Regions from separate parts of the Bradyrhizobium sp. 956_D2_N1_4 genome, predicted to be linked through region 1. Evidence: riboswitches for the same ligand, from Rfam matches in the RefSeq annotation. Region 1 holds a riboswitch; each other region holds the start of a gene.

The links. Region 1 has a riboswitch for cobalamin ahead of AB7535_RS07400 (energy-coupling factor ABC transporter permease). Riboswitches for the same ligand answer to the same signal wherever they lie in the genome.
Region 2: another riboswitch for cobalamin. It lies ahead of AB7535_RS06135 (TonB-dependent receptor); the one in region 1 lies ahead of AB7535_RS07400 (energy-coupling factor ABC transporter permease).
Region 3: another riboswitch for cobalamin. It lies ahead of AB7535_RS16775 (ribonucleoside-diphosphate reductase subunit alpha); the one in region 1 lies ahead of AB7535_RS07400 (energy-coupling factor ABC transporter permease).

The regions. Positions count from the first base shown of each region.
Region 1 covers NZ_CP197237.1:1,630,133-1,639,533, forward strand. Annotated here, with positions in the region: gene cobG (precorrin-3B synthase) at 1-397, shown strand, start outside; gene AB7535_RS07355 (precorrin-8X methylmutase) at 397-1,026, shown strand; gene AB7535_RS07360 (precorrin-2 C(20)-methyltransferase) at 1,029-1,760, shown strand; gene cobJ (precorrin-3B C(17)-methyltransferase) at 1,757-2,491, shown strand; gene AB7535_RS07370 (cobalt-precorrin-6A reductase) at 2,467-3,213, opposite strand; gene cbiT (precorrin-6Y C5,15-methyltransferase (decarboxylating) subunit CbiT) at 3,212-4,393, shown strand; gene AB7535_RS07380 (cobalamin biosynthesis protein) at 4,390-4,758, shown strand; gene cobM (precorrin-4 C(11)-methyltransferase) at 4,755-5,537, shown strand; gene AB7535_RS07390 (cobyrinate a,c-diamide synthase) at 5,537-6,847, shown strand; gene cobA (uroporphyrinogen-III C-methyltransferase) at 6,844-7,602, shown strand; cobalamin riboswitch at 7,621-7,838, shown strand; gene AB7535_RS07400 (energy-coupling factor ABC transporter permease) at 7,876-8,553, shown strand; gene cobF (precorrin-6A synthase (deacetylating)) at 8,600-9,349, shown strand; gene cobT (nicotinate-nucleotide--dimethylbenzimidazole phosphoribosyltransferase) at 9,360-9,401, shown strand, end outside.
Region 2 covers NZ_CP197237.1:1,319,969-1,329,369, forward strand. Annotated here, with positions in the region: gene AB7535_RS06125 (Cj0069 family protein) at 1-381, opposite strand, end outside; gene AB7535_RS06130 (GFA family protein) at 542-949, opposite strand; gene AB7535_RS06135 (TonB-dependent receptor) at 1,088-3,436, opposite strand; cobalamin riboswitch at 3,637-3,844, opposite strand; gene AB7535_RS06140 (hypothetical protein) at 4,076-4,441, shown strand; gene AB7535_RS06145 (FixH family protein) at 4,544-4,936, shown strand; gene AB7535_RS06150 (efflux RND transporter periplasmic adaptor subunit) at 5,021-6,454, shown strand; gene AB7535_RS06155 (efflux RND transporter permease subunit) at 6,451-9,401, shown strand, end outside.
Region 3 covers NZ_CP197237.1:3,570,970-3,580,370, forward strand. Annotated here, with positions in the region: gene ilvD (dihydroxy-acid dehydratase) at 1-91, opposite strand, end outside; gene AB7535_RS16765 (GNAT family N-acetyltransferase) at 504-962, opposite strand; gene AB7535_RS16770 (ribonucleotide-diphosphate reductase subunit beta) at 1,038-2,192, opposite strand; gene AB7535_RS16775 (ribonucleoside-diphosphate reductase subunit alpha) at 2,203-5,106, opposite strand; cobalamin riboswitch at 5,229-5,446, opposite strand; gene AB7535_RS16780 (hypothetical protein) at 5,560-6,138, opposite strand; gene AB7535_RS16785 (DUF6925 family protein) at 6,200-7,210, opposite strand; gene AB7535_RS16790 (TonB-dependent receptor plug domain-containing protein) at 7,228-9,345, opposite strand.

The DNA.
Region 1 (9,401 bases):
CGGCTGCGGACATGCGCTGCGCATGACGCCATGGCGGATGGTGTTGAGCGAGGGCAAGCGCGAGATGCCGAGCGGGGCAGGCCTCATCACCGAGCCTTACGATCCGGCGTTGCGCGTGATTGCTTGTAGCGGCGCCCCGCGTTGCCGCGAGGCGCATGCCGACACCCGCGCACTCGCTTCCGCCCTTGCGCCGCGCATCGCCCTCGATACGCGCCTTCACGTCTCCGGCTGCGCCAAGGGCTGCGCGCGTTCCGGCGCGTCCGCGGTGACGCTGGTTGCGACCAGCGCCGGATTCGATCTCGTCCGCGACGGCTCGACCCGCGACGAGCCGGTTCTGCGCGGCCTCAACGGTGCCGACATCGTCAGCGATCCCTCCATCCTGGTCGGAGGCCACTGATGCCGCACACCTACGAGACCGACGGCGCGGCGATCTACCGGCAATCCTTCGCGACCATCCGGGCCGAGGCGGATCTTGCGCGCTTCTCGCCGGACGAGGAGCAGGTGGTGGTGCGGATGATCCACGCCGCCGGCATGGTTGGCCTCGAGGCGCATATCCGCTTCACATCAGGCATGGCGACTGCTGCGCGCGCGGCCTTGCAGAGAGGCGCCCCGATCCTGTGCGACGCGCGCATGGTCTCGGAAGGAATTACGCGCGCGAGACTGCCGGCGGCCAACGCCGTGATCTGCACGCTCGGCGACGAGGCCGTTCCCGCGCTCGCGCAGTCCATGCGCAATACGCGCTCGGCTGCGGCGCTGGAGTTGTGGCGACCGCATCTCGACGGCGCAATCGTTGCGATCGGTAACGCGCCGACCGCGCTGTTTCATCTCCTCAACATGCTCGAGGACCCGGGCTGCCCGCGGCCCGCAGCGATCATCGGCTGCCCGGTCGGCTTCGTCGGCGCGGCCGAATCCAAGGCCGCGCTGATGGCCGATCCGCCGGTGCCGGCGCTGACAGTCGAGGGCCGCCTCGGCGGCTCCGCGATCACGGTCGCCGCCGTGAATGCACTGGCGAGCCGGAGCGAATAGCCATGGGACGCATCATCTGCTGCGGTCTCGGCCCCGGCGATCCTGATATGATGAGCGTGCGCGCTGACCGGACGGTGCGGGCTGCGAAGCATGTCGCCTATTTTCGCAAGAAGGGCCGGCCCGGCCAGGCGCGCCGCATCGTCGAAGGCATGTTGGCCTCCGACGTCACCGAATACGCAATGGAATATCCTGTTACGACGGAGCTCGCCTTCGATAGCCCGGAATATGTGCAGCTGCTGGCCGGCTTCTACGACGAATGGGCGGAACGGCTGGCGCGGCTTTCGCGTGCGGTGGACGTCGTCGTGCTCTGCGAGGGCGATCCTTACTTTTACGGCTCCTTCATGCATCTGCACACGCGCCTGCAAGGCCGTGTCGAGATCGAGGTGATCGCCGGCATTCCCGGCATGGTCGGCTGCTGGAACGGCGTCGGACAGCCGATCGCGCTTGGCGACGACGTGACGACGGTGCTGATGGGGACGCTCGCCGAAGACGAACTCGAGCGGCGCATGCGCGATTCCGATGCGCTGGTCATCATGAAGACCGGCCGCAATCTCGCAAAGGTGCGTCGCGCGCTGGCGTCCGCCGGCCGGCTGGACGATGCCTGGCTGGTCGAGCGCGGCACCATGCCGGGCGAGCGCGTGGTGCGGCTCGCCGATATCGATGCCGCCGACTGTCCCTATTTTGCGATTGTGCTCGTGCACGGCAAGGGCCGGCATCTGGACGCCGCCGAATGACGGGCACGCTGATCATCGCGGGCCTCGGGCCGGGCAGCGATGCGCTGGTGACGCCCGAGGTCTCCGCCGCCCTTGCCGCCGCAACCGACATTCTGGGCTATGCGCCCTATGTTGCGCGCGTGCCGCCGCGGGCAGGGCTCACCTTGCACCCCTCCGACAATCGCGAAGAGCTGCAGCGCGCGAGCGAGGCCCTGCGGCTTGCGGCCGAAGGCGGGCAGGTCGTCGTCGTCTCCTCCGGCGATCCCGGTGTCTTCGCGATGGCGTCGGCCGTGTTCGAGGCGCTCGAACAGGCGCCGCAATGGCGCGAGCTTCCCATTCGCGTTTTGCCCGGTATCACAGCGATGCTGGCGGCGGCCGCGCGCGCCGGCGCGCCGCTCGGCCATGATTTCTGCGCGATCAATCTCTCCGACAATCTCAAGCCGTGGGCGGTGATCGAGAAGCGCCTGCGGCTGGCCGCGGAAGCCGATTTTGCCATTGCGATGTACAATCCGCGCTCGGCAAGCCGGCCGGAGGGTTTTGGCCGCGCGCTTGCGGTGTTGAAGGACACCGGCTGCGGCGAGCGCCTCGTGATCTTCGCGCGCGCGATCAGCGCCGCTGATGAAAGGATCGAGACCGTCACGCTGAACGAAGCGACGCCTGAGATGGCCGACATGCGCACGCTTGTGATCGTCGGCAACTCGCAGACGCGCCGCGTCGGCCGCTGGGTCTATGCCCCGAGGCAGGCGCGATGACCGAGCCACTGCATGATCTCGGCCACGCTCTCAACCCGCAACCGTTCGGGCAGTTTTGGCCGCGCGATCATGATCACGGGCAGGCCGAGCGTGCGGGCCGCGTCGATCTTGGCGCGTGCGCCGTCGCCGCCGGAATTGCGGGCGACAATCCATGCGATGCCGCGCGTGCGCATCATTTCGAGCTCGCCGTCGAACGTGAATGGCCCGCGCGACACGATCACGTCCGCAGCGAAGGGCAGCGGTGCTTCGGGCGGATCGACGAACCGCAGCGTGTAGGTGTGCTGTGGCTTGCTCGCGAAGGGCGCGATGTGCTGCCGGCCGATGGCGAGGAACATTTTTGCCGGCGTCTCGGGCAGCGCAGCGAGCGCGGCGGTGACGTCGGCGACTTCGATCCAGGTGTCGCCGGGCGCCTTCGTCCAAGGCGCGCGCTCGAGCGCGATCAGCGGCGTTCCCGTTTGCGCGCACGCCTGGACCGCGTGGCGGCTCATCTCGGCAGCGAAGGGATGCGTGGCGTCGATCGCATGCGTGATGCGCTCACGGCGAATATAGTCGGCAAGCCCGCTCACGCCGCCGAAGCCGCCGATGCGGGTCGGCAGCGGCTGATCGGCGGGCGCGCGGGTTCGGCCGCCATAGGAATACACGGCGTCGATGCGCGCGCGTGCGACTTCCGCGGCGAGCAAGCTCGCATCGGCGGTTCCGCCCAGAATGAGGGCGCGCGTCATGGCTGATCCCTGGCTGACCATCATCGGTATCGGCGAAGATGGCCTTGCCGGGCTGTCCGAGGCAAGCCGAAAGGCGCTTGCCAAGGCAGAAACTGTTTTTGGTGGCGAGCGTCATCTCGCGTTTGCTGACGTGGAGGGGCGCGGTCGTCCGTGGCCGGTGCCGTTCGACGCAGACATCGTGCTGAGCTGCCGCGGCCGGCCGACGGTGGTACTCGCCTCCGGCGATCCGTTCTGGCACGGCGCGGGTGCAAGTGTCGCCGAGAAGCTCGATGCCAACGAGTGGATCGCGCATTCGGCGCCATCGACCTTCTCGCTCGCCGCCGCGCGGCTCGGCTGGCGCCTCGAAGCCATCGCCTGTCTCGGGCTTCATGCCGCGCCGTTCGAGCGTCTCGTACCGCATCTCGTGCAAGGTGCGCGCATCATTTGCCTCGTGCGTGACGGCAAGGCCGCCGGTGATCTCGCGAAATGGCTGAGCGAGCGCGGTTGTGGCGCCTCGGCGTTCTGGACTCTCGCCGCGCTCGGCGGGCCGCGCGAAAGCATCGCTGAGCATCGTGCCGACAGCTTTGCGGGCGATCTCGCCGAAAACCTGGTCGCAGTGGCCGTCGAGGCGAGGGGCGGGCAAGGCATTCCCCGCAGCTCCGGCCTGACCGACGATCTCTTCATGCATGATGGCCAGATCACCAAGCGGCCGGTGCGTGCGCTGGCGCTCTCGGCGCTGGCGCCGCGACCCGGCGAGCGGCTGTGGGATATCGGCGCGGGTTCTGGCTCGATCTCTGTGGAATGGGCGCTGTGCGGCGGGACGGCGACCGCCATCGAGGCGCGCGAGGATCGTGCCGCGAATATCCGCAGCAATGCAACAGCGTTCGGATTGGCGCATCGGATCACTGTCATCACGGGGAGCGCGCCGAAAGCTTTTGCTGCGTTGGAAGCGCCGGATGCCGTCTTCATCGGTGGCGGTCTCGATATCGCGATGTTCGATGCCATCTGGCCGCGGCTTGCGCCGGGTGCGCGGCTCGTCGCGCATGCGGTGACGCTGGAGACGGAGGCGCTGCTCGGCGAACTGCACCAGCGCCACGGCGGCGAATTGATGCGGGTCGAGATTGCCCATGCCGCGCCGCTCGGCCGCTACCGGTCCTGGGAAGCGTCGCGGCCCGTGGTGCAATGGAGTGCGGTTCGATGAAAGTCGCCGGACTCGGATTCAAAAAGGATGTCACGCTGGCTTCGCTGCGCGAGGCGCTGCTGGCGGCGGGTGGTCCCGAGGGCCTTGCGGCGGTCGCGACTGTCAGCGACAAGGCCGACGCGGAGCCGCTCAAACAGCTCGCGCGTGAATGCGGCGTGCCGATCAAGCCGGTTCCGGCGGACATGCTGGCCGGCATCGAGACGCCGACGCAATCGGAGCTCGTCGCGGAGAAGTTCGGCACGGGCTCGGTCGCCGAAGCCGCGGCGCTCGTTGCCGCTGGTCCTCGCGCGCGATTGATTGCGACGCGGGCGGTCTCGCGGGATCGCACCGCGACCGCCGCGATCGCGGAAGGAGACGGCGCATGACGGTGCACTTCATCGGTGCAGGGCCGGGCGCTCCGGATTTGCTGACGTTGCGCGGACGCGACCTGATCGCGGCCTGTCCGGTCTGCCTCTATGCGGGCTCGCTGGTGCCCGAGGGCGTGCTGGCGCATTGCCCGCCCGGTGCACGGATCGTCAACACCGCGCCGCTGTCGCTTGACGAGATCATCGCGGAGATCGCCGCCGCGCATGCCGCCGGCAAGGATGTTGCCCGCCTGCATTCCGGCGATCTCTCGATCTGGTCGGCGATGGGCGAGCAGCTTCGTCGCCTGCGCGCGCTCGGTATTCCCTACACGGTCACGCCAGGTGTTCCGTCGTTTTCGGCTGCAGCAGCTGCACTAGAGATTGAGCTGACGCTGCCCGGTCTTGCCCAGTCAGTCGTGCTGACGCGCACGCCGGGCCGCGCCAGCGCGATGCCTGAGGGCGAAAAGCTCGCGGCGTTCGCCGCCACCGGTGCGGTGCTCGCGATCCATCTGTCGATCCATCTGCTCGACAAGGTCGTCGCCGAGCTCACGCCGCATTACGGCGCGGATTGCCCCGTCGCGATCGTCTGGCGCGCGAGCTGGCCGGACCAGCGCATCGTTCGCGCCACGCTGGCGACGCTCGATGCCGCCGTCGGCACCGAGATGGAGCGCACCGCGCTGATCCTGGTTGGCAAGACGCTTGGAGCGGCGGATTTTGACGAGAGCCGCCTCTATGCCGCCGATTACGATCGGCGCTATCGGCCGGTCGGCGCCGATCCGCGCTTTCCGGAGGCATCGTGATGCCGGCAGGGCTTGTCATCTCGGCGCCGGCCTCCGGCGTCGGCAAAACCACGCTGACGCTGGCGCTGGCGCGCGCCTGGCGCAATCGCGGATTGAACGTGCAGTGCTTCAAGAGCGGGCCCGACTATATCGATCCCGCCTTCCATGCCGCTGCGACGGGGCGCGCTTCCGTCAACGTCGATAGCTGGGCGATGGATCGCGGGACGATTGCTCATCTCGTGGGTCGCGGCACTGATGCCGATGTCGTGCTCGCGGAGGGTTCGATGGGCCTGTTCGACGGCGTCGCCGCGCGCGGCGTCTCCGGCACCGGCGCCACCGCCGACATTGCGGAGATGCTGGGCTGGCCGGTGCTGCTGGTGATCGATCCTTCCGGACAGGCGCAGACGGCGGCGGCGATCGCCGCAGGCCTTCGCGACTATCGTGCCGGCGTGCGCCTTGCCGGCGTGGTGCTCAATCGCGTCGCCAGCCCGCGACATGAAGATCTCGTGCGGCGTGCACTGAACGACGCCGGCATCGCCGTGTTCGGCGCGCTGCCGCGTCATGCAGAAATCAGCCTGCCGAAACGGCATCTCGGCCTGGTGCAGGCCGAAGAGCAGGCCGAGATCGGCAAGCTGATCGACGAAGCCGCGCGCTTCGTCGCCGAGCATGTCGATCTCGATGCGGTGCTGCGGGCGGCAGCAAGCTGTTCGCCGCAACCGGCGGCAAACGGCATGAACGTGACGCCGCCCGGGCAGCGCATTGCGTTGGCCCGCGATGCCGCGTTCTCCTTCATCTATCCGCACATGCTGGAGGCCTGGCGCGCGGCCGGCGCCGAGATCTCGACATTCTCGCCGCTTGCCGATGAAGCGCCTGACGCGAGCGCCGATGTCTGCTGGCTGCCCGGCGGCTATCCCGAACTGCATGCCGGCACGATCGCGGCCAATGCGCGCTTTCGCAGCGGCTTGCGCGCCTTCGCTGACACACGGCCGGTGCACGGCGAATGCGGAGGCTATATGGTGCTGGGAACCGCTCTGACCGACGCCGACGGCGTCCGTCATGAGATGACGGGCCTGCTCGGACTGGAGACGAGCTTTGCCAAGCGCCGCATGCATCTCGGCTATCGTCTCGCTGCGCTCGCCGCGCCGATGCCGGGCCATCAGGTCGGCGCGCGCCTGCGCGGTCACGAGTTCCACTATTCGACGATTGTCGCGCAGCCGGATACGCCGCTGGCGGTCGTGCACGATGCAACAGGCGCGATCATCGCCGAGACCGGCTCGCGGCGGGGACAAGCCACCGGCACGTTCTTCCATCTGATCGCGGAGGATCGGTGAGCGGTTTTGTCACTTTCATCTCGGCCGGCCCCGGCGACCCCGAGCTCCTCACGCTCAAAGGCGCCGCGCGGCTGCGCGATGCCGACGTCGTGCTCTATGACGACCTCGCCTCGGGCGCGATCCTCGATCTGGCCCGGCCCGGCGCCAATCTCGTCGCGGTCGGGAAGCGGGCAGGGCGGCCCTCGACCAAGCAGCACCACGTCAACCGCCTGCTGATCGATTACGCCGCGGCCGGCGTCCGTGTGGTGCGGCTGAAATCGGGCGATGCCGGTATCTTTGGCCGGCTCGAGGAGGAGCTGGAGGCTCTGCGCGAAGCCGGCATCGGCTACGAGATCATTCCCGGAATCACCTCGGCCTGTGTCGCCGCCGCGCAAGCCGGCATTCCCCTGACCCGGCGCCACACCTCGCGCCGGGTGCAGTTCGTGACCGGGGCCGATGTCACCGGCGAGCTGCCGCAGAATTTGAACTGGGCGGCGCTGGCGGATCCCGAAGCGACCACCGTCGTCTATATGGGCCGGCGCACCTTTCCGGCGCTTGTCGCAAAATTGATCGAGCACGGCCTCGCCCCTGATACCCCGGCGCTGTTCGCCGAATCCCTCGGTCGTCCCGACGAGCGGCTGGTCCGCACCACCATTGCCGAGCTGGCGGAACAGCTTGCGCGGGGCGGCGCGGCCTCGACGGCGGCGGTGATCCTGTTTGGCGCGCTGGCGGGCGATTATCCGTCAGGACCGTCCCGGCCGCCCTTCGCCCCTTGACGCCCGGCTGGCGAAAGGGGCACACAGGAGACGCATGGTGCTCGAGGCGGCGCAAACCGCCGGAGCATAATCGGGAATGGGGGTGGGCGGACAGTTGCGCCGCCCAAAACCCCAGCCGCCCCCGCGACTGTAAGCGGTGAGGGACTCCGATCAGCCACTGGGCCGCAAGGCCCGGGAAGGCCGGAGAACCCCAGTGAACCGCGAGCCAGGAGACCGGCCGTGCATGTCTTGTGGCCAAGGCCGTCGGGTGTGACGGCAGGAAGGAACTGAACCATGCATATCGAACCCGGAGTCGTATCGGGCGCCAAGCTCGTGTTGAGTTACGCAACCGGCATCGCAGTCGGCGGCGTTGCGCTGAAGCTCGCGGTCGAGACCGTGCGCGAGCAGGGCATCACGTCGTTCGCGGCGCGGACGCTCGCCACCACGGGCCTCGTTTTCGTCTTCTTCGAGATCCTGCCGCACTTCCCGGTGGGCGTCTCCGAGGTGCACTTCATCCTCGGCTCGACCCTGTTCCTGCTGTTTGGGGCAGCGCCCGCGGCCTTCGGCCTTGCGTTCGGACTGTTGTTCCAGGGCATCTTCTTCGAGCCGCCCGATCTGCCGCAATTCGGCATGAACGTCACCACGCTGCTGGTGCCGCTGTTCGGGATCCAGGCGATCGCCGCGCGGATCATTGCCCGCAACACCGCCTATGTCGATCTCAGGTATCGCCAGGCGCTGGCGCTGTCGACCACGTATCAGGCCGGCGTCATCGCCTGGGTTGCGTTCTGGGCGCTCTATGGCTCGGGCTTCGGTGCGACCAACCTCGTCAACATCGCGACCTTCGCGGCCTCCTACGCGCTCGTCATCGTGATCGAGCCGCTGGCCGACCTCGGTGTGCTGGCGCTGGCGAAGTCGCTGCGCGGCGTCACCGCGCCCGGCCTCGTTACCCCGCGTTTGCATAACGCGGCTTGAGAGACAAGCGAACGGGCGGCCGTGATGGCCGCCCTTCGCACTCACGATGCTGACACTCTCCCTGATAGGCATCGGTTGCGGCGATCCCGAGCAGCTCACGCGCGCCGCCGTTCAAGCCATCAACGCGGCCGATCTCATCCTGATCCCGCGCAAGGGGACGGCGAAGTCCGATCTCGCAGATCTCAGGCGGACGATCTGCGCGGATGTACTCACCAATCCAACGACGCGCATTGCCGAGTTCGATCTTCCTGTGCGCGATGCCGGTGAAGCGGACTATCACAAGGGCGTGGACGACTGGCACGATGCCGTGGCCGCGGCGTGGTCGCGGACGATCGCCAGCCATCTCGAAGGTAAAGGCAAGGTCGCGCTGCTGATCTGGGGCGATCCCTCGCTGTACGATTCCTCGCTGCGCATTGCGCGGCGGCTCGATCCCTTGCCTGATATCGAGGTCGTGCCGGGCATCACCTCGATCCAGGCGCTGTGCGCGGCGCATGCGCTGCCGCTCAACGACATCGGCGAGCCCTTCCTGGTCACGACGGGGCGCCGCTTGCGCGAAGGCGGCTGGCCGCAGGGCGTCGATACCGTGGTGGTGATGCTCGACGGCGGCACGGCTTTCCAGTCGCTCGATCCAGCCGGGCTGCACATCTGGTGGGGCGCCTATCTCGGTATGCACGATCAGATCGTCATGTCGGGCGTTCTGGCCGAGATCGGCCCGCGCATCGTCGCCGCGCGACAGGATGCGCGCGAGCGGCACGGATGGATCATGGACAGCTACATTCTCAAGCGCAGGCCGTAAGCGAGGCAGCATGCTCCCCGAATGGGTCACCCGGAAATGCCCCGAGGTCTCC
Region 2 (9,401 bases), 310 kb from region 1:
GGCTCCCCAGCCGAGGTGACGCGTTCGGTAGAGCACGTCCTTGACGCCCATCTTCAGGATCACGTCGGGATGGGCGCTTACCCACGGCCCTTGCGCCGCAACGTCGCGAAGCAGCGGGTCGAGGGCCTCGCGCGTCTTGCCTTGATGGATCGGATCGACCCAGACGAGCACGCCATCGACGGCGAGCAGTTGATCGCGCGCGGCGTCGGCGAAAATCTCGTCGTAGATCACCGGCCGGGCTTCGATGCCGACCGCGGCGAGTGCTTCGAAAACGCGAACGAAGCGGCTGTTTTGCGCCGTCGCGTCCCGGCGCGCGGCTGCATCGCCGCGGGAGAGGATGGCAACGGTATGGCGGAGAGGAGGGTGGCGTTCGGTATCCATGCGCAAGCTCCACGAATGGCGTGCTGCGCAGAGCTTGGACCGAGGTCTCACGGGGAGTCTGCTTCGTCCCCACGCCGATGAATGTACGTGAAATCGTCCGGTCGTTGCAAGATGGTGCTTGTGCGGTTCCATCTAGACGGCGAACGCTTCGCGCGCGCCGCTACGGTGGCGGAGGATAGCGGTCGAATGTCGGCAGTTCGTGCGCGCGCTCCATCCATCGAAGGCGCTCTGCGACCTGGATGTGCATCGTCGCCGGTACGGCATCGGGATCGTCGTAGGTCGCGCTCTGGACGTCGATGACCCCGGGCAACATGTCGGCATTGACATAAAACAGGCCGGTTCCGCAGTCGCCGCAAAAGTGCCGCCGGGCATTTTCCGAGGAGTGATACACCTTGGGCTCGCCCTTGGTCACCTTGACGGCATCGTCCGCGTACATCGTCCAGCCGACGACGGGAGCGCCCGCGTGAAGCCTGCAATCGCGGCAGTGACACAGCGCGTGCACGATCGCTTCGCCCTCGACCTGATAGCGGATCGCGCCGCAGTGACAACCGCCGGTGATGGTGCTCATGCGTTCCTCCCGATGGAAGACAGGTCTCGTTGATCGATAGCTCTCGAGACCTGCGGCTTCAACGGCGCAATCGATTTGCGATTGCGTCCTACTGTCGCGTGACAACTCCTGCCACGGCGCGGGCGAGGTGATCCGCGACTACCACTTGAACGAAGCCGCGATCTCGTAGCTGCGCGGCGCGCCCAGGATGATCTGGTCGGTGTAACCCGGATCGCCCCAGGCCGCGTAGAGCTTGTTGGTCAGGTTCCTCACGCGAAAGCTGATCCGGGTCTGGTCGACGCCCGGGAAATAGGCTTTTGGAATATCGACGAACGCGTATGCGTCGAAGATCGTGTAGGCGTCCATCGTGACCAGATTGTCCTGGAAGTTGAAGCGGTCGCCGACGTGACGGACGAGGCCGCCGATCTCGACCGGCAGCTTCGTGTCGAAGCGATAGGAGGCGCCGGCGTTGGCGATGAAGTTGGGAACGTTGGGCGGCGTCTTGCCCGAATAGGACTGGAAGTCGCCATTGCCGTCGACATAGGTGAAGTCGATGAAGCGCGACTGCACGAAGGCGACGTTGCCCCATAGTTTCAGGCCCGCGACCGGATTGACCGCGGCGGCGATCTCGACGCCCTTGGAGGCCATCTTGCCGGCGACGTTGAAGAGGATGCCGCTTTCGGGGACGTAGACGTTCTTGCGCTCGATGTCGAAGGCCGAGAACGTGGCCTCCGCGCGCCTGTCGGCCGACAGCAGCTTCACGCCGGTCTCGTAGGTCCGCGACGTCGTGAGCAGCAGCGGCGTCGTGGGCCTGAGGATGAAGATGTTCGCCACCGTCGGGTCGGCTGCCGTCGCGTACTGGCTGTAAAGCATCACGCCGGGCGCGATGTCCCAGGTGTAGCCGATGCGTCCGGTGACCGGATTGAACGTCTTCGAGAAAGGATAGTTGGCTTTCAGGAGGCCATTCTCGTCGAAGCGGGTCCGCGACAGCTCGATATTCTCAAAACGGATGCCGCCGATCAGCGCAAAGGTCGAGGTCAGCTTGAGCCGGTCCTCGAACGACAGCGAGGCGGTGTCGAGATGGGTGTAGATCTTCTCGTCGCTGCGCGGGCCGTAGAGGCCGCGGTCCGGATTGAGGAGGTCGACGTAGTCATTGAAGAACAGCGTGTCCTGCGAGACGTTGAACTGGTTGCTGCTCGCCGCCACGGTGGCGACGAAGCGATTGTCCATTCCGCCGAGATTGGAATTGACGGTGAGGTCGGTGATGTTGCCGTAGAGCCGCTGCGCGTGATCGAGCGCCAGGCGCTCGCGGTAGATGCTCTGCGCGCCTGCGAAATTGCCTACGGTCTGGTCAAACGACGAGATCTCGTTGTTGAACCAGTGCCGGTGGGCGTCATAGCCATAGACCAGGCTCTTCAGCGAGATGTTGTTGGTGATGTCCCATTGAAAGCCGCTGCGCAGCCAGAGCTCGTTGGCGCCGCTGTGATTGTCGAGCACGTTGTAGTTCGTGGTCAGCGTGCGCGCGTCGATGGTGACCGGGACCGGCGTGCCGCCGCCGAGGTAATAGTTGCTCCAGAGGCCGGAGACGACGCCATACGTCGGCACGATGCCCGGCGCGTTCGCCGGCACCAGCGGCGTCCCCCAGTAGAAGCGGTCGTTGTCCTGCCTGTATTCGGTCGCGCCCCAGATCCTCAGGTTCTCGTTGACGCGATAGTTCAGCTGGCCCGAGACGTTGCTGAGCTTCGAATAGGTGTCGTCGATAAAGCCCTTGTTGTTGAAATGGCTGATGTCGAAGCGGTAGTCGAGGCCGTTGATCAGCGTGCTGCCGCCCGATCCGTAACCGGCGCGATAGCCGTTGAAGGAATCGTAGGAAGTGAAGGCGTCGTTGACGATTGGTCCGGTGTGCGGCGCCTTGTTCACGTAGTTGATGGCGCCGCCGGTCGCACCGAGGCCCGCCACCAGCGAGTCCGGTCCCTTGATGATCTCGACCTGCTGGAGACCAGCCACGTCCATGGGACGGCCGGTCATGGTCGACGGCCCGATCGGGATTCCGTTGTAGAGCGTGGAGATCTGGTCGCCGGAAAAGCCACGCATCGAGAAGATGGCGGGCGCGCCGGGCGCATCGCCGCCGGTGACGCCGACTGCAGCCTTGGCGACGTCGGTCGTGGTCCGGATGCCCAGGTTCTGCATCGTCTGTTGACCGATGACCTCGACGGTCGCCGGCATCTCGCGCGCCGTGATGCCGAGCCGGGAGCCGACGTCGGTGACGGCTGCCGTATTGAGCGGCGTCTGTACCGGCCCGCTCGGAGCTTGCGCGGCCGGAACGGCGACAGCAGGGGCGCCACGATTGCGTCCCGCGGCGCGCCGGGCCGCGCGCTGCTTCTGAGTGCCGGGGCTGACGGCAGGAGCCTGTCGCGGCGCAGGCGGCGACACGATCACCGGGCCGACCTCCCGGGAGCGGTTGTCCTGCGCCGCGCTTTGCGCGAGCGCCGCGGACGACAAGGACACCGACGAGAGCAGAGTAATCAGGAAAGCACGCGATAACGCTGGCCTTGCGCCAGCACGGAAATGAAGATTTTGCACGACAACGCTCTGCGGCGACGCAAACAAACCGTCACCGCGGTTGCCTTAGTCATCCACCTTCGCCCCAGGCGGCGGATGCACCGGCTACTTGTCCGACATCAGGGCACCCCGCCCAATGCGTTCGCGCGTGACCATGGCTGGTAGCAGGTTTCCTGGCTCGCGGGTCATCGCCTTCGACCACCTTCCCAGAGGCCCAAGCGGGGCTCCAGTGGTTCGTTTGGTCGTCGGCTATCCGCCTACAGTTGCGGGGGCAGCCGCGGAATTGCCCACTGAGGTGGACGCACCGCATTCCCTTGAAGAGTCCTTGCGGACACTACCGATCACGAAACTGGCATCAGGGGATGAGCGCGTCAACATCCGCGCGGGCTGCTGGACGGGCCGGTCGGTCGATGGTGGCCTTGTGTTGCTGTTTTGCACGATAGTCCGAAGGACCGCGTCGAAACGTCCAACCCGGCCTCCGGACGAGCCTGGGTAACGAACGCTTGACCACGATCAATAACTGCCTTTGGTGTCCGAGTATGCTACTGAGGCCGAGTTCCGGCCCGACAAGGTAAGTCGATATTGATGCAGTTCGTCCGTACCATCCTGGCAGTCGCCATCGCCATATCCTTGGCGATGCTGCCGGTTGGCGCGTCCGCGGCGAACCTCGCAATGTCGTCGGATGGCATGCAGACGGCCATGCACATGAGCGGCGACGCCGACATGTCGATGGACGATTGTTGTCCCGACATGAAGGGAACGGGCTCCCATAGCGGCGGCTACAAGTGCGGGATGGGCTTCTGCTGCGTCGGTGGGATCATCGCGCTCGGTGATGTCAGGCCCGTGGCGTTCGAACGTCTCGCCGTCATGGCCAGCACGATGGCTATTCCCCCGGATCAGGTCGTTTCCTTCCGCGGCGGCAGTCCTCCTTTCCGACCTCCTCGAATCTGATCTCGCAAAGCCCGAGACGCGAGCGGCGTGCCTGCTCGCGACGACGACTGACGTGCGCGCTTCACGCGCCACGGCGAAAGATCAATTCATGAGGACAGGACAATGCTTTCCAAAATCAGCACCGCGGCTCTCGCCGCCACCCTTTCGCTTGCCGCTTCCGCCGCGATGGCGGGCGCGGGCGACTACGCCTTCGAGCCCGTCACTCCGCAGATGAAGAAGGGCGAAGACGTCACGCTCGCCGTTCGCCTGACGAACAAGCAGACCGGCAAGCCGATACCGGACGCAGTCATCTTCAAAAGCCGCCTCGACATGGCCCCGGACGGGATGGCCGAGATGGAATCGGCGGTCGCGCCGCTGCCGTCCAGGGAGCCGGGTGTGTACGCCTTCAAGACGGACCTGCCGATGGCTGGACGCTACCAGATGACGCTGTCCGTGAAGGTGCAGGGCGAACCGGAGACCGTCACCGGCAAGGTGATCGTCACGGCGGTCAAGTGAGCGTTCGGGCGCTGCCCGGCGGCGCCCGACATTCCCCTTTTTCCTTCACACGGACGCGCGCTCCCGGGCGCGCGGATACACCATATGAAAACGCTGCGTCTCCTGACGGCTCTTGCGCTGGGCGGTGGCCTGGTCCTGGCCGGCTACTACTGGCATTCGAACGGTGCGGGCTGGCTCGCTGAGGCCGACATATCATCGGCTGCGGCTGGCGCGGAGCGAACGCCGCTTTACTACCGCGATCCAAGCGGTGCGCCGCTCTGGTCTGCGGGTCAGAAGAAGGACGACCGCGGGCGGGACTATGTGCCGGTCTACGACGACGATGGAGCGGCCGTCGCGCCGGCGCTACCGAAGGCGCAAGCGGCTTCGCCGCGAAAAATCCTCTACTACCGCAATCCGATGGGGCTGCCCGACACGTCGCCCGTCCCAAAGAAGGATCCGATGGGGATGGACTATGTCGCCGTTTACGAAGGCGACGACACCGACGACGGCACGGTGAAGCTGTCGCCCGGCAAGATCCAGCGCGCGGGCGTGAAGTCCGAGCCCGTCGCGCGGCGCCCGATCCGGGTCTCGGTGAAGGCGCCCGGCACGATCCAGCTCGATGAACGCCGCGTGTCGGTGATCGCGATGCGCGCCGAGAGCTTCGTGCAGAAGGTCGCCGACGTGACGACCGGCACGCGCGTGAAGGCCGGCCAGCCGCTGATGGAAATCTACAGTTCGGCGGTGGCGTCCGCGGCGGCGGAATATCTCGCGACGATCACCTCCAGGACGGTCGGCGGTGTCGAGATGTACGGCCGCGGCTCGCGGCAGCGGCTGGTCAATCTCGACGTTCCCGAGTCCGTCATCGCGGAGATGGACAAGACGCACACCGCGCCCGTGGCCATACGCTGGTCTGCGTCGCGCGACGGGGTCGTGCTCGAACGCAACGCGATCGAAGGCATGCGGGCCAATCCCGGCGACGTCCTGTTCCGGATCGCGGACACCTCGGTGGTCTGGGCGCTGGTCGACGTGGCCGAGCGCGATCTCGGCAACATCGCGGTGGGGCAGTCAGTCGCGGTGCGCGCGCGCAGTTTCCCCGGCCGAACCTTCACCGGGACAATCGCCGTCGTCTATCCGCAGGTGAACCGCGACACGCGAACCGTTCGCATCAGGATCGAGCTTGCCAATCCGGACGCGGTGCTGCTGCCCGACATGTACGTCGATGCCGATATCGACACGGCCGATGCCGCGCCCGTCCTGGCGATACAGGACAGCGCGGTGCTCGACACCGGCAGCCGGCAGGCCGTCCTCGTCGACAAGGGGGAAGGGCGTTTCGAACCGCGGGAAGTCAAGCTCGGCCGTCGCGGCGGCGGCTATGTCGAGGTGCGCCATGGTCTCGCGGACGGCGAGGCGGTGGTGACCTCCGCCAACTTCCTGATCGATGCGGAAAGCAACCTGAAGGCGGCGCTGAAGGGGTTTGGCGAGGCGGCATCCCAGGCCACCGACGCCGGCCCTGGCAATGCAACGGGAGATCACAAATGATCGCCCGCATCATCGCCTGGTCGGCGCGCAATCTGCTGCTCGTGCTGTTCGGGACCGGCTTCGCGGCCGCCGCCGGCCTCTATGCCCTGGTTCACCTTCCGCTGGATGCGATCCCGGATCTCTCGGATACGCAGGTCATCGTCTACACCGAGTATCCCGGCCAGGCGCCGCAGGTGATCGAGGATCAGGTCACCTATCCGCTGACGACGGCGATGCTCACGGTGCCGAAATCGAAGGTCGTACGCGGCTTCTCGTTCTTCGGCGTTTCCTTCGTCTACGTGATCTTCGAGGACGGCACCGACATCTATTGGGCGAGGTCGCGCGTCATGGAATTCCTGAACGGCGCGGCGTCCAGGCTTCCCGCCGGCGTCACCCCGACCATCGGACCCGACGCGACCGGCGTCGGCTGGGTCTACCAATACGCCGTGGTATCGAAGGAATTGAACCTGGCGGACACGCGCACGATCCAGGACTGGAATCTGAAATTCGCGCTGGCCAAGGCCGAAGGCGTCGCCGAGGTCGCCAGCGTCGGCGGCTTCGTCAAGCAGTACAACGTGGTCCTCGACCCGCAGCGGATGCGCGACCGCGGCATCAGCATGCAGAAAATACGTGAGGCGATCCGCGCCAGCAACGCCGACGTCGGCGGCCGCACCGTCGAGCTCTCCGAGTTCGAATACGTCATCCGCGGCAAGGGCTACATCAAGAGCATCAACGATCTCGGCAACATCGTGCTGAAGACGAGCAACGGCACGCCGGTGTTGTTGCGGGACGTCGCCAGCGTCGAGCTCGGGCCCGACGAGCGGCGCGGCATCGCCGAATTGAATGGCGAGGGCGAGGTTGCGAGCGGCATCGTGCTGCAGCGGTTCGGCGTCAATGCCCTCGACGTCATCGAAAACGTCAAGAAGCGCTTCAGGGAGATCGCGAGCAGCCTGCCGAAATCGGTCGAGATCGTGCCGGTCTACGACCGGTCGAACCTGATCTACGCGGCCATCGATACCCTCAAGCATACCCTGTTCGAGGAGAGCATCGTCGTCGGGCTCGTCTGCATCGTGTTCCTTCTGCATGTCCGCAGCGCACTCGTCGCGATCCTGATGTTGCCGGTCGGCGTGTTGATGGCGTTTGGCGCCATGAAGCTGCTCGGGCTGGGGTCGAACATCATGAGCCTCGGCGGTATCGCGATTGCGATCGGCGCCATGGTGGACGCCGCCATCGTCATGATCGAGAACGCACACAAGCACCTGGAACGGGCGAGGCCCGATCAGTCGCGCGTGCAGGTTCTGATCGACGCGGCATCCGAAGTCGGCCCCGCGCTCTTCTTCAGCCTGTTGATCATCACCGTGTCGTTCATGCCGATCTTCACGCTGGAATCGCAGGAGGGCCGATTGTTCAGCCCGCTGGCGTTCACGAAGACCTTCTCGATGGCCGCCGCGGCGTTGCTGTCCGTCACCCTGGTGCCGGCGCTGATGGTGATCTTCGTCCGCGGCAGGATCGTCCCCGAGAGCAGGAACGTCATCAATCGCGTCCCGATCTGGATCTACCGTCCCGTGATCAAGGGGGTTCTGCGCGCCAAGACGCTGGTCATCCTGGCTTCGCTCGTCGTGCTTGCGGTGACGATCTGGCCGGCGCGCCAGCTTGGCACCGAGTTCATGCCGGCGCTGAACGAGGGAACGCTGCTCTACATGCCAACGACGCTGCCCGGCATTTCGGTCACCAAGGCGGCCGAGCTGATGCAGATGCAGGACCGCATCATCAAGTCGTTTCCGGAGGTCGCTTCGGTCTACGGCAAGGCGGGACGAGCCGCTACTGCGACCGATCCCGCTCCGACCGAGATGTTTGAGACGATCGTCAACCTGAAGCCGAAGGAGCAGTGGCGTTCCGGCGTAACCGTCGACAGTCTCATCGCCGAGATGGACAAGGCGTTGCAGTTTCCGGGTGTCTCCAATGCCTGGACCATGCCGATCAAGGCACGTATCGACATGCTCTCGACCGGAATCCGCACGCCGGTCGGCGTCAAGGTCATGGGCAATGACCTCGCCGAGATCGACCAACTCGCGAAGCAGATCGAACGCGTCATCAAGACCGTACCCGGCACCTCGTCGGCCTACGCCGAGCGCGGCATCGGCGGCTATTATCTCGAGATCGTTCCCGACCGTGAGGCGCTCGCCCGTTACGGCATCCTGATCCAGGACGTCCAGGACACCATCGCGGCCGCGCTCGGCGGTCAGACGGTCACGACGACCGTGGAGGGACGGCAGCGGTTCACCGTGAACATGCGCTATCCGCGCGACCTTCGCGACAACCCCAAGGCCATCGCCAGCGACATCCTGGTGCCGATGCCGTCGGGCGGCGCCGTGCCGCTCGGCGAGGTGGCGAAGGTCGAGCCCGCGCGCGGGCCGACGTCGATCCGGACGGAGAACGGCCAGCTTGCGACCTACATTTACGTCGACATCCGGGATCGCGACATCGGAAGCTACGTCGCTGACGCGCAACGCGCCGTGACGGAGAGCATCCGGTTTCCCGCCGGCACCTACGTCGTGTGGAGCGGCCAGTACGAATATCTGCAGCGCGCCGCCGCCCGTCTGAAGATCGTCGTGCCCGTGACGCTCACGATCATCTTCCTGCTGCTGTACCTGAACTTCCGGGCGATGACCGAGACCCTGATCGTGATGCTGTCACTGCCGTTCGCGCTGGTCGGCGGCATCTGGATGATGTGGTGGCTCGGCTTCAACCTGTCCGTCGCCGTCGCGGTCGGCTTCATCGCGCTCGCAGGCGTCGCCGCCGAGACGGGTGTCGTCATGCTGATCTACCTTGACCATGCGCTGGCCGAGGTGAAAGCCAGGTGCAGCGCCGAAGGGAGGCCACTGACGCGCCGGGATCTCCACGACGCCATCATGGTGGGCGCGGTCGAGCGCGTGCGGCCCAAGATGATGACGGTGGTTGCCATCAT
Region 3 (9,401 bases), 1.9 Mb from region 1:
CGTAGAAATAGGACCGGTGCGGCGCGCGCGTCGGGCCTTCCGTCACGTGACGGCTCGGCAGCCTCTGCTTGATGTCGGTCTTTGCGTCCATCGCAAACCAGTTTCCCCGGCCAACCCTTTCAGACCCGAAAAATCAGAGCCAAGATTTGAATCGACCTTGGGATTTCCCGTCCTTCGAAGACCGCCGATGCCCTTCAAACTTTAGAGCGATTTTATTCATGTTCGGGTGTGGCTAAAAAGCGGCGCTGATGCGAACGGACGGAGATAAGGGTTTAATCCAAGATGAGTGTTGCAGGGACAGCACAATCGTTACCGGGAAGACACGGGTTGGCTTACTGCGATACCCTCGTGATTATGACAATTCACAACCTGAGATTTCAAAGCCGCTCCGGCGCTCCCCAGCGCGGGTCTCGGGAACGGAGCGTGCCTCACCTGAGTCGCGGCGGCCCGCAGTACCAACCCCGTCATCCTGAGGCGGGAGTGATGAGCGCGAAGCGCCCAGCTCAAACCGTCAGGTCGAGCCGCATGAACTGGTTGTGCGGGCTTGCCTCATAGTCGGCGAACGGCGCGCAGGAGACGAAACCGGCGCTGCGATAGAGCGAGATGGCGGGCGCGTGCAGGGCCGCCGTGCCGGTCTCCAGGCTGAGGTGCACGTAACGCCGCCTGCGGGCTTCAGCGATGATATGGCTCAGCAGTGCGCGCCCTACCCCGGTGCCCCGCGCAGCCGGCGCGGCACGCATCGACTTCACCTCGCCATGCGTATGATCCAGCTCCTTCAGCGCACCGAACCCGAGCAGGACATCGTCCTGCCAAGCCGTCCAGAAGGTCACGGTGGCAGCCGAAAGGCCGGTGGCATCGAGAGCGAAGGCGCGCTCGGCCATGACGCTGCGCAGCTCCTCGAGATGATGTGCCAACAAGTCGGCGACATAGGGCGCCGTCGGATCGTCTCGTCTGATCTCCACCTCATCCCCCTGCTGTCGCACGCGTGCCACCGTTTAAGCACAGGTGGCACGCCCGCGGCATAGTCATGATCGGTGCTATTCCCAAGTCAGCGCACCACCATTCTGGTATTCGATGACGCGGGTCTCGAAGAAGTTCTTCTCCTTCTTCAGGTCCATCGCCTCCGACATCCACGGGAACGGGTTCTCGACCTCGGCGAACACCGGAGCGAGCCCGATCTGCGCACAGCGGCGGTTGGCGATGAAGTGCATGTACTGCTCGCACAGCGCCGCATTCAGGCCGAGGAAGCCGCGCGGCATCGTGTCCCGTCCGTAAGCGGCCTCCAGCTCGGCCGCATCACGGATCATGCCGCGAACCTCGTCCTGGAATGCCGCCGTCCACAGATGCGGGTTCTCGATCTTGATCTGGTTGATCACGTCGATGCCGAAGTTGAGATGGATGCTCTCGTCGCGCAGGATGTACTGGTACTGCTCGGCGATGCCGACCATCTTGTTGCGGCGGCCAAGCGACAGGATCTGCGCGAAGCCGGTATAGAACCACATCCCCTCGAACACGACATAGAAGGCGACGAGATCGCGCAGGAAGGCGCGGTCGCTATCCGGCGTCCCCGTCTGGAACGACGGATCGTCCAGGTGCTGCGTGTGCTTGAGCGCCCAGGCCGCCTTGTCCGTGATCGACGGCACCTCGCGGTACATGTTGAACAGCTCGCCCTCGTCGAGGCCGAGGCTTTCGACGATATACTGGAAGGTGTGGGTGTGCACCGCCTCCTCGAAGGCCTGCCGAAGGAGGTACTGCCGGCACTCCGGATTGGTGAGGTGACGGTAGATCGCCAGCACGATGTTGTTGGCGACGAGCGATTCAGAGGCTGCGAAGAAGCCGAGATTGCGCTTGATCGCGCGCCGCTCGTCCTCCGTCAGCCCGTCCCGCGACTTCCATAGCGCGATGTCGGCCTGCATCGAAACTTCGGTCGGCATCCAGTGATTGTTGCAGCCTGAGAGATACTTCTCCCAGGCCCATTTGTACTTCAGCGGAAGCAGCTGGTTGACGTCGGCGCGGCAGTTGATCATCCGCTTCTCGTCGACGGAGACGCGGCCGCCGGCGCGGTCGATCGCACCTAGGCCGGTCGGGTCGGCCGGCTCGAGCTTGAGCTGGCTCTGCGGACGCAGTGCAGTGGCTAGACTTGAGGCGGCCGGAGCGGCTGCTGTGGTTTCGGTATCGGACCAGTCGAGCATCGTCATCTCCTCACTGGCACGCTTCGCATTCGGGATCGTCGATCCGGCAGGCCTTGATGCCGTCGAGGTCCGGTGCCGCTGCGGTCGGGATCACGATCGGCGCGTGCGACACCGCCACAGACGCGGACACCGCATTGAGCTTTCCGTCGGTGCCCTTCAACGTCGATTTCTCGACATGCGTGGCGCTGCGCGAGCGCAAATAGTACGTCGTCTTCAAGCCGCGCCGCCAGGCCAGCCGGTAGAGCGCGTCGAGCTTCTTGCCGGAGGGATTGGCGATGTAGAGGTTGAGCGACTGCGACTGGTCGATCCATTTCTGCCGGCGCGCGGCCGCCTCGATCAGCCAGGCGCTGTCGATCTCGAAGGCGGTGGCGTAGAGCGCCTTCAGATCGTCAGGAACGCGGTCGATCTGGCCGACGCTGCCGTCGAAATATTTGAGGTCGGAGACCATCACCTCGTCCCAAAGCCCCCTCGCCTTGAGGTCGCGCACCAGGAACTCGTTCACGACCGTGAAGTCGCCGGACATGTTCGATTTCACGAACAGGTTCTGATAGTTCGGCTCGATCGACTGCGAGACGCCGCAGATGTTGGAGATCGTCGCCGTCGGCGCGATCGCCATGACGTTCGAGTTGCGCATGCCGCTGGACGTGACCTTCTCGCGGAGGCGATCCCAGTCGAGTGTTGCGGAGCGATCGACGTCGAGACCACCGCGCGCGTCGGCGAGAAGCTGGATGGAGTCGAGCGGCAAGACGCCCTTCGACCACAGCGAGCCCTCGAAGCTCGGATAGCGTCCGCGCTCCGCGGCGAGATCGGACGACGCTTCGATCGCGTGGAACGAGATTGCCTCCATGCTGGTGTCGGCAAACGCCACTGCCGCGTCGGACGCGGTCGGAATGCGCTGGACCTGAAGCGCTTCCTGAAAGCCCATGAGGCCGAGCCCGACGGGACGATGACGCATGTTGGAGCGACGCGCCTCCGGGATGGTGTAGAAATTGATGTCGATGACGTTGTCGAGCATCCGGACGGCGGTGGTCACCGTCCGCTTCAGCTTGGCCTGGTCGACACCATCAGGCCCGACATGGTTGAGCATGTTGATGGAGCCGAGATTGCAGACCGCGACCTCGTCGGCGGAGGTGTTCAGCGTGATCTCGGTGCAGAGGTTCGACGAGTGGATCACGCCAACGTGCCGCTGCGGCGAACGCAGGTTGCAGGGGTCCTTGAAGGTGATCCAGGGATGACCGGTCTCGAACAGCATGGTCAGCATGCGACGCCAGAGGTCGCTCGCGCGCACGGTCTTGAAGACGCGCATGCCGCCGGCTTTCGCCTTGGCCTCATAGGCCTCGTAAGCCGTCTTGAACGCCCCGCCGTATAGATCGTGCAAATCGGGCGTCTCGTCGGGCGAAAACAGCGTCCATTCGCCATCGGCATCGACGCGCTGCATGAACAGGTCCGGCACCCAATTGGCGGTGTTCATGTCGTGGGTACGACGGCGGTCGTCGCCGGTGTTCTTGCGCAGGTCGAGGAATTCCTCGATGTCGACGTGCCAGGTCTCCAGATAGGCGCAGACCGCGCCCTTGCGCTTGCCGCCCTGGTTGACGGCAATCGCGGTGTCGTTGGCAACCTTCAGGAACGGGATGATGCCCTGGCTCTCGCCGTTGGTGCCCTTGATGTGGGCGCCGAGCCCACGGACCGGCGTCCAGTCGTTGCCGAGGCCGCCGGAATATTTTGCCAGCAGTGCGTTGTCCTTGATCGACTTGAAGATGCCGTCGAGGTCGTCCGAGACTGTCGTGAGAAAACAGGACGACAATTGCGGACGCAGCGTACCCGAATTGAACAGCGTCGGCGTCGAGGCCATGAAGTCGAACGATGACAGCAGATCGTAGAACTCGATCGCCCTGGCCTCTCGGTCGATCTCGCGCACCGCAAGACCCATCGCGACGCGCATGAAGAAAGCTTGCGGCAGTTCGATCCGCTTGCCGCGGACGTGCAGGAAGTAGCGGTCGTACAGCGTCTGGAGGCCGAGGAACTGGAAGTTCAGGTCGCGCTCGGGCTTGAGTGCAGCCGCGATCCGGCCGAGGTCGAAGCGGGCCAGTTCAGGATCGAGCAGTTCGGCAGCGATGCCGGTCTTCACGTAGGCCGGGTAATATTCGGCATAGCGCACAGCCATATCGGCCTGCGAGGCGAAGGTCGGCCCGGCATGGACATAGGACAGCACCTCGCCGCGGAGCTTGTCCAGCAGCAGGCGCGCACTGACATAAGCATAATTCGGCTCCTGCTCGACCAGCGTGCGTGCGGCCATGATCGAGGCCAGCGTCAGTTCGTCCTGGCTGATGCCGTCGTAGAGATTGCGGGTGGTCTCGGTGAGCACGGGTGCCGCGGAGACGCCGTCGAGACCGGCGCAGGCTTCGCCGATAATCAGCGCAAGCCGCTTGGTGTCGAGACCAACGCGCGAACCGTCGGCGAGCGTGACATGAAGTGCCGGCGCGACAGCGGGCGTCGCTTCCGCGGCCGCCTCCTCGGCGCGCTGGCGCGACCGCTCCTCGCGGTACAGCACATAGGCGCGTGCGACCTTGTGGTGCTCGCTCCGCATCAAGGCGAGCTCGACCTGGTCCTGCACATCCTCGATATGGAAGGTGCGTCCCTCGCCTGCCCGCCGCATCAACGCAGCGACGACTTCGGCCGTCAGCTGCTCCACGCTCTCATGGACGCGGCGCGAGGCGACCGCACTGGTGCCTTCGACCGCAAGAAACGCCTTGGTCATGGCGACCGCGATCTTCGCGGAATCGAACGGCGAGACCTTGCCGTTGCGACGGATGATCTGCATGGCCGGCTCGCTCGAAGCAGGCGCAAGCGATTGTGGACGCAAATGAACGATGGGTGCGGAAGCGGTGTCCGCGTCGTGCAGGTTGAGTGACATCAAAGGGCCCCGTGATGCGCGCGTTGTGTTTGAACGGGGCTGTAAGGAAGGACGCTGCAGAAACGCCGGCGGCAGAGTTGCCGGGCGGTGCGTGCAAGCGACCGCCGGACACCCCGCCCGTGGACGTTCAGATCGTCGCGGCAGGTCTCCTGGCTCGCAGGTCGTCGCCCACTTCCCGTCTTCCCGGCGCGAAAGGCACCAGTGACGATTGTTCGGAAGCAGCTCGCTGCTGACAGTTGCGGGGGCAGCGCCGGAATTCCGCGCTCTCGCGCGGTTCACCGGCTTCCCTCTTAGCCACTAAATCTTGCGATCCAGCGGAACCGTGACGCCCACATGTGGTGACATATGCAGCCGGGTGTCAACGATTCGTTGCGGGCCGGAAGCGGTGTTCCCTGTGGAATGCGGGAGTTCCCGCCTGGCTCGCGCAACCCTTGGGATGACGCACATCCAGCATTACGCGTTCCGCATCGCGCGCCCGAACGGATCGACCAGGCGGACGATCTCGCAGGCGGCGACGAGGCCGGCGAGCCAGACGGCGCTGGTCAGCCCGATGCGCGTCACGATGGCCGCAGTGAACGCGCCCTCTCCGCCAAGGAACGGCGTCGCGGCAAGCAGCGCGAGCTCATAGGCGGCGTAGGCGGCGACGAGCGCGATGGCCAGCATCAGCGGCGTGCGGCCCTGCGGCAGCAGGCGGAGAACGGTCGATGCCGCTGCCGTCGACAGCAACGCGGCAGCACCGATGACAAAGCCCCAGGCGATGGTGCTGCCATCGATGGGATAGTGCAGCACGCCAAAGCCGATGGTCTGGTTCACGAGCCAGGCGCCGGTGACGACGAGCAGCGCCGGACGCATCGGCAGCATCGCGGCGGCGACGACGGCGAACGCCGCAAACGGCGTCGCGCAGGCAAGCGCGAAGCTCGCGAGCGCGCATGACACCGTCAGCAGTGCAAAGCAGAACATCGGCGCGATGCGCGACGCGACCGGATGAAGGCGGAAACGGTCGGCGTGGGGCGGCAGGATGGTGACAGTCATGGAACGATCTCCTTGTGGGATTTGTAGCACAATTTTGCTGGAACGCGGCATCACGTCTGACTCAGTGAAGAGCCTCCATGGGATCTTCAGTCTCGGCTGGATCGCGCCGGTCGTAGGCGGCAAGCCAGGCGGCGAGTGTCACGGTGTGCGGCTCCTTGGCCGCCAATTGGCGCAAGGCCACGCGAACGGTGGCGCGCGCCGTGCGATCGGGCGGAAGCGTCGCCGTCTCAGATCCCCGCCCCTTCGCGACCGCCTCGACCACGGCCCTCTTGCACGCCGTCAGCTCCGGCAGCCCATAGAGTTCGAGCAGCGCCTGGAAGGCTGCGTGATGATCCGGCCGAAAAGCGCGCTTGCGGCCGAGCTGATCGCGGAGCGGATGGGCCGGATAGAGATGCGCGCAGGGGATCCACCCCTCAGGCAGCGGCTCGGTGGCGGCATGGGTGCGGCGATGCGCAAGCAGCTTTGGCGAGACGTGGGTGTGCGGGCCGTCAGGGCTTTGCCCGCCCGGCGGCGGGATCGGCTGGAATACCTCGGCGCGCCCGATGCGGCTGATGAAGACGCGGTGCGGATTGGCGGCCAGAATGATCCGCATGGCGTCGCTTTCGGGCGCGAACACGGATTGGCCCGTGCGGCTCCTGAGCGCGGCGACGGCATCGGCATCGCTGACACGGATGCAGGCGTCGACCTGCAACGTTCCGAGGCCAAGGTCGAACAGGATGCCGCTGCGATCCCTCGTCAGGAGCGCCTCGATATCCGGACCGAGCTCGGTCAGCACGGTACGACCACTCATGGCGCTGGCTTCATGCGGAAGACACAGCGCGATGCGGTGGCTCCAGCTCTCCGTGGTCGGCGATTCCGATGCGATCAGGCGCAGATCCGGGTGGGAGACAACGCGTATCCCACCCTTCTGCGTCACGGCGCTGATCCCGTTGCGAGACTGCTCCATATCGAAGGCCTCACCGGGCTCGCGTGTGAACTCGGCAATGGCACCGAACGTGCCGACGCTCCAGCCGGCCTCAGCGTCGGCAAGCTGGCTTGCGATCAGGTCCATGAGCGGATCGGCCGTCGTCATGAGGCTTCTCTCTCTCGCTATCTGACGTCGTAATTCGCCAGGCGAATGCCGCCATAGACGCCCAGTCCCGGCTGCAGAAAGCCGGTCGGATTTTGATAGTGCACATTGGCGAGATTATCGACCCGGCCGAACACCTTCACCTGGTCGGTGACCAGATATTCGGCTGCGACGTTGACGACAGTGTAGGCTGGAGCCAGCAGACGCAGAATGCTGAAGTCGCGGTTACCATCGACGAAACTCCCGACGTGCAACACGGTTGCGGAAAGTGTCAGCGGATCGATCGGATTCCAGATGACATTTGCGCTCCACTTCTCCTTCGGACGCCTCAGCAGCTCCAGTCCCGCCGTCGCATCCACCGCGCGGGTAAAAGTGTAGTCGGCACGAACGCGAAGCCGGTCCGTGATCGCAGCCGCGACGAAGCTCTCCGTGCCCTCCGTGATCGCCTTGCCGATATTGGTGTTGGTGCTCGCGAACGTCACGGGATCGAACGTGCTCTGGATCAGGTCCGTGATGTTGTTGCGGAAGTAGGTCGAGCCGAAGCGAACGCGATCGCCAAACAAGGGTTGCTCGAAGCCGGCGTCATATCCGACGCTTTCCTCGGGCCTGAGGTTGGGATTTGCAAAGAAGAAGAACGCGGGAAAGCTCACGTAAAGCTGGTCGAGCGTGGGCGCCTTGAACCCCGTGCCGTAGCTTCCCTTGAACTTCGTATCCGTGACCGGCACGATCACGGCAGACGCCAGACGAAAGGTCGGATGCTCTCCAAACCGCTCGTTGTCGTCCTGCCGGACGTTGGCCGTGAAGAAGACTCGATCCCGGAACTGGGACTGCAGCTCCATATACCCGGCCTTGTTGACGTTTTGCGCCGAGACCGTCGCCGTTTGCAGTGTTTCGGTCTCATGCTCCGCACCAATGATGACATTGTTGTTGGGCGCGAGCTGGGTCGTGGTGTGCCAATCATACTTGACGCGGTCGCCGGTCGTAATCGTGGCCATCACGTCGCCGGGCGAGATGTTGTAGTTCCAGTGATTGGTGTAGTTGACGCCGAAATAGCTTTTCATCCGGTCGTCGAGAGCGGACCAGACCGCCTCCCCGCGCGTGAAGAGCTGGTGCACCGTCTGCGTGCTTTGCGCGGCCGCGGGAAAGCTCGCGGATGTGACGGGATCGAAGGTGTCTCCGGTAAAGCGCAGGGTAGCGTCGGTGTACCGCGCCACGCCATTGAGCGTCAGGTTTTCGCTCAGTTCGGCGCCAAGCTTCGTCGAATAAGTCATGTTGTCGTAGTTGTTGCCGATCGCCTTCTGCCCCGGCGGCAGCAATTCGACCGGCGTCACCGGCACGTCGTTCGCGTGGAAATGCGCGACGTTGAAGGCATAGTTGAAGTGGTCCTGTGAACCGCTCAGACCTGCAGTTTGATTGAACGTTCCGAACGAGCCTCCCTCGACCGAGCCGGTGGCGCGGGCGGGACCGTCGCCCTTCTTCGTCACGATGGAGATCACGCCACCCAGCGCGTCTGCGCCGTAGAGACCGCCCTGCGGACCGCGCAGGACTTCGATCTGCTGAATGTCGGAGGTGAGCAACTGGCCGAAATCAAACGAACGGTTCGGGTTGCCGGGATCGCTGACATCGATGCCGTCGATCAGGACCTTGGTGTGGTTGGAATTCGTTCCGCGCATGAAGATCGACGTCTGTCCCCCCGGACCGCCGGTCTGCACGAGGTTCAGGCCAGGAACCGCGCTCAGCGCATCGGATGCGGTCCGGCGCTGATCGCGCTCCATGTCTCTGGCGGTCAGAACCGTCACCGAGCTCGCAACCAGATTGGTCGGAGTGACAACGCCCGTCGGACTGACGACGACCGTCGGAAACAGGTTGGCCGCGGATACCCCGGCAACCGGGGGCGACGCCGGCACCAGCTCGGGCTTCGGCAGCCGAGCGACGCGCCGCTGCTCGGGCTGGTCGGGCGCAGGCCGCGCGGCTCGCGGCTTGGCCGCACGCTCGGTCGGCGCGACCTCGACCGGCGGCAGCAGATCGGGCGATGCCGACTGCTGGGCCTGGGCAATGGACAGATCGAGCGAATACAGGGAAACGAACGCGACAACGCCGGCGCGGAAGCGCCTGGCGGCAAAGACAATACGGGACACTCTTGTAACCTCGGTATGACGTCAGTGGCACGTCACAGCGAACGAGGTTTCACGGC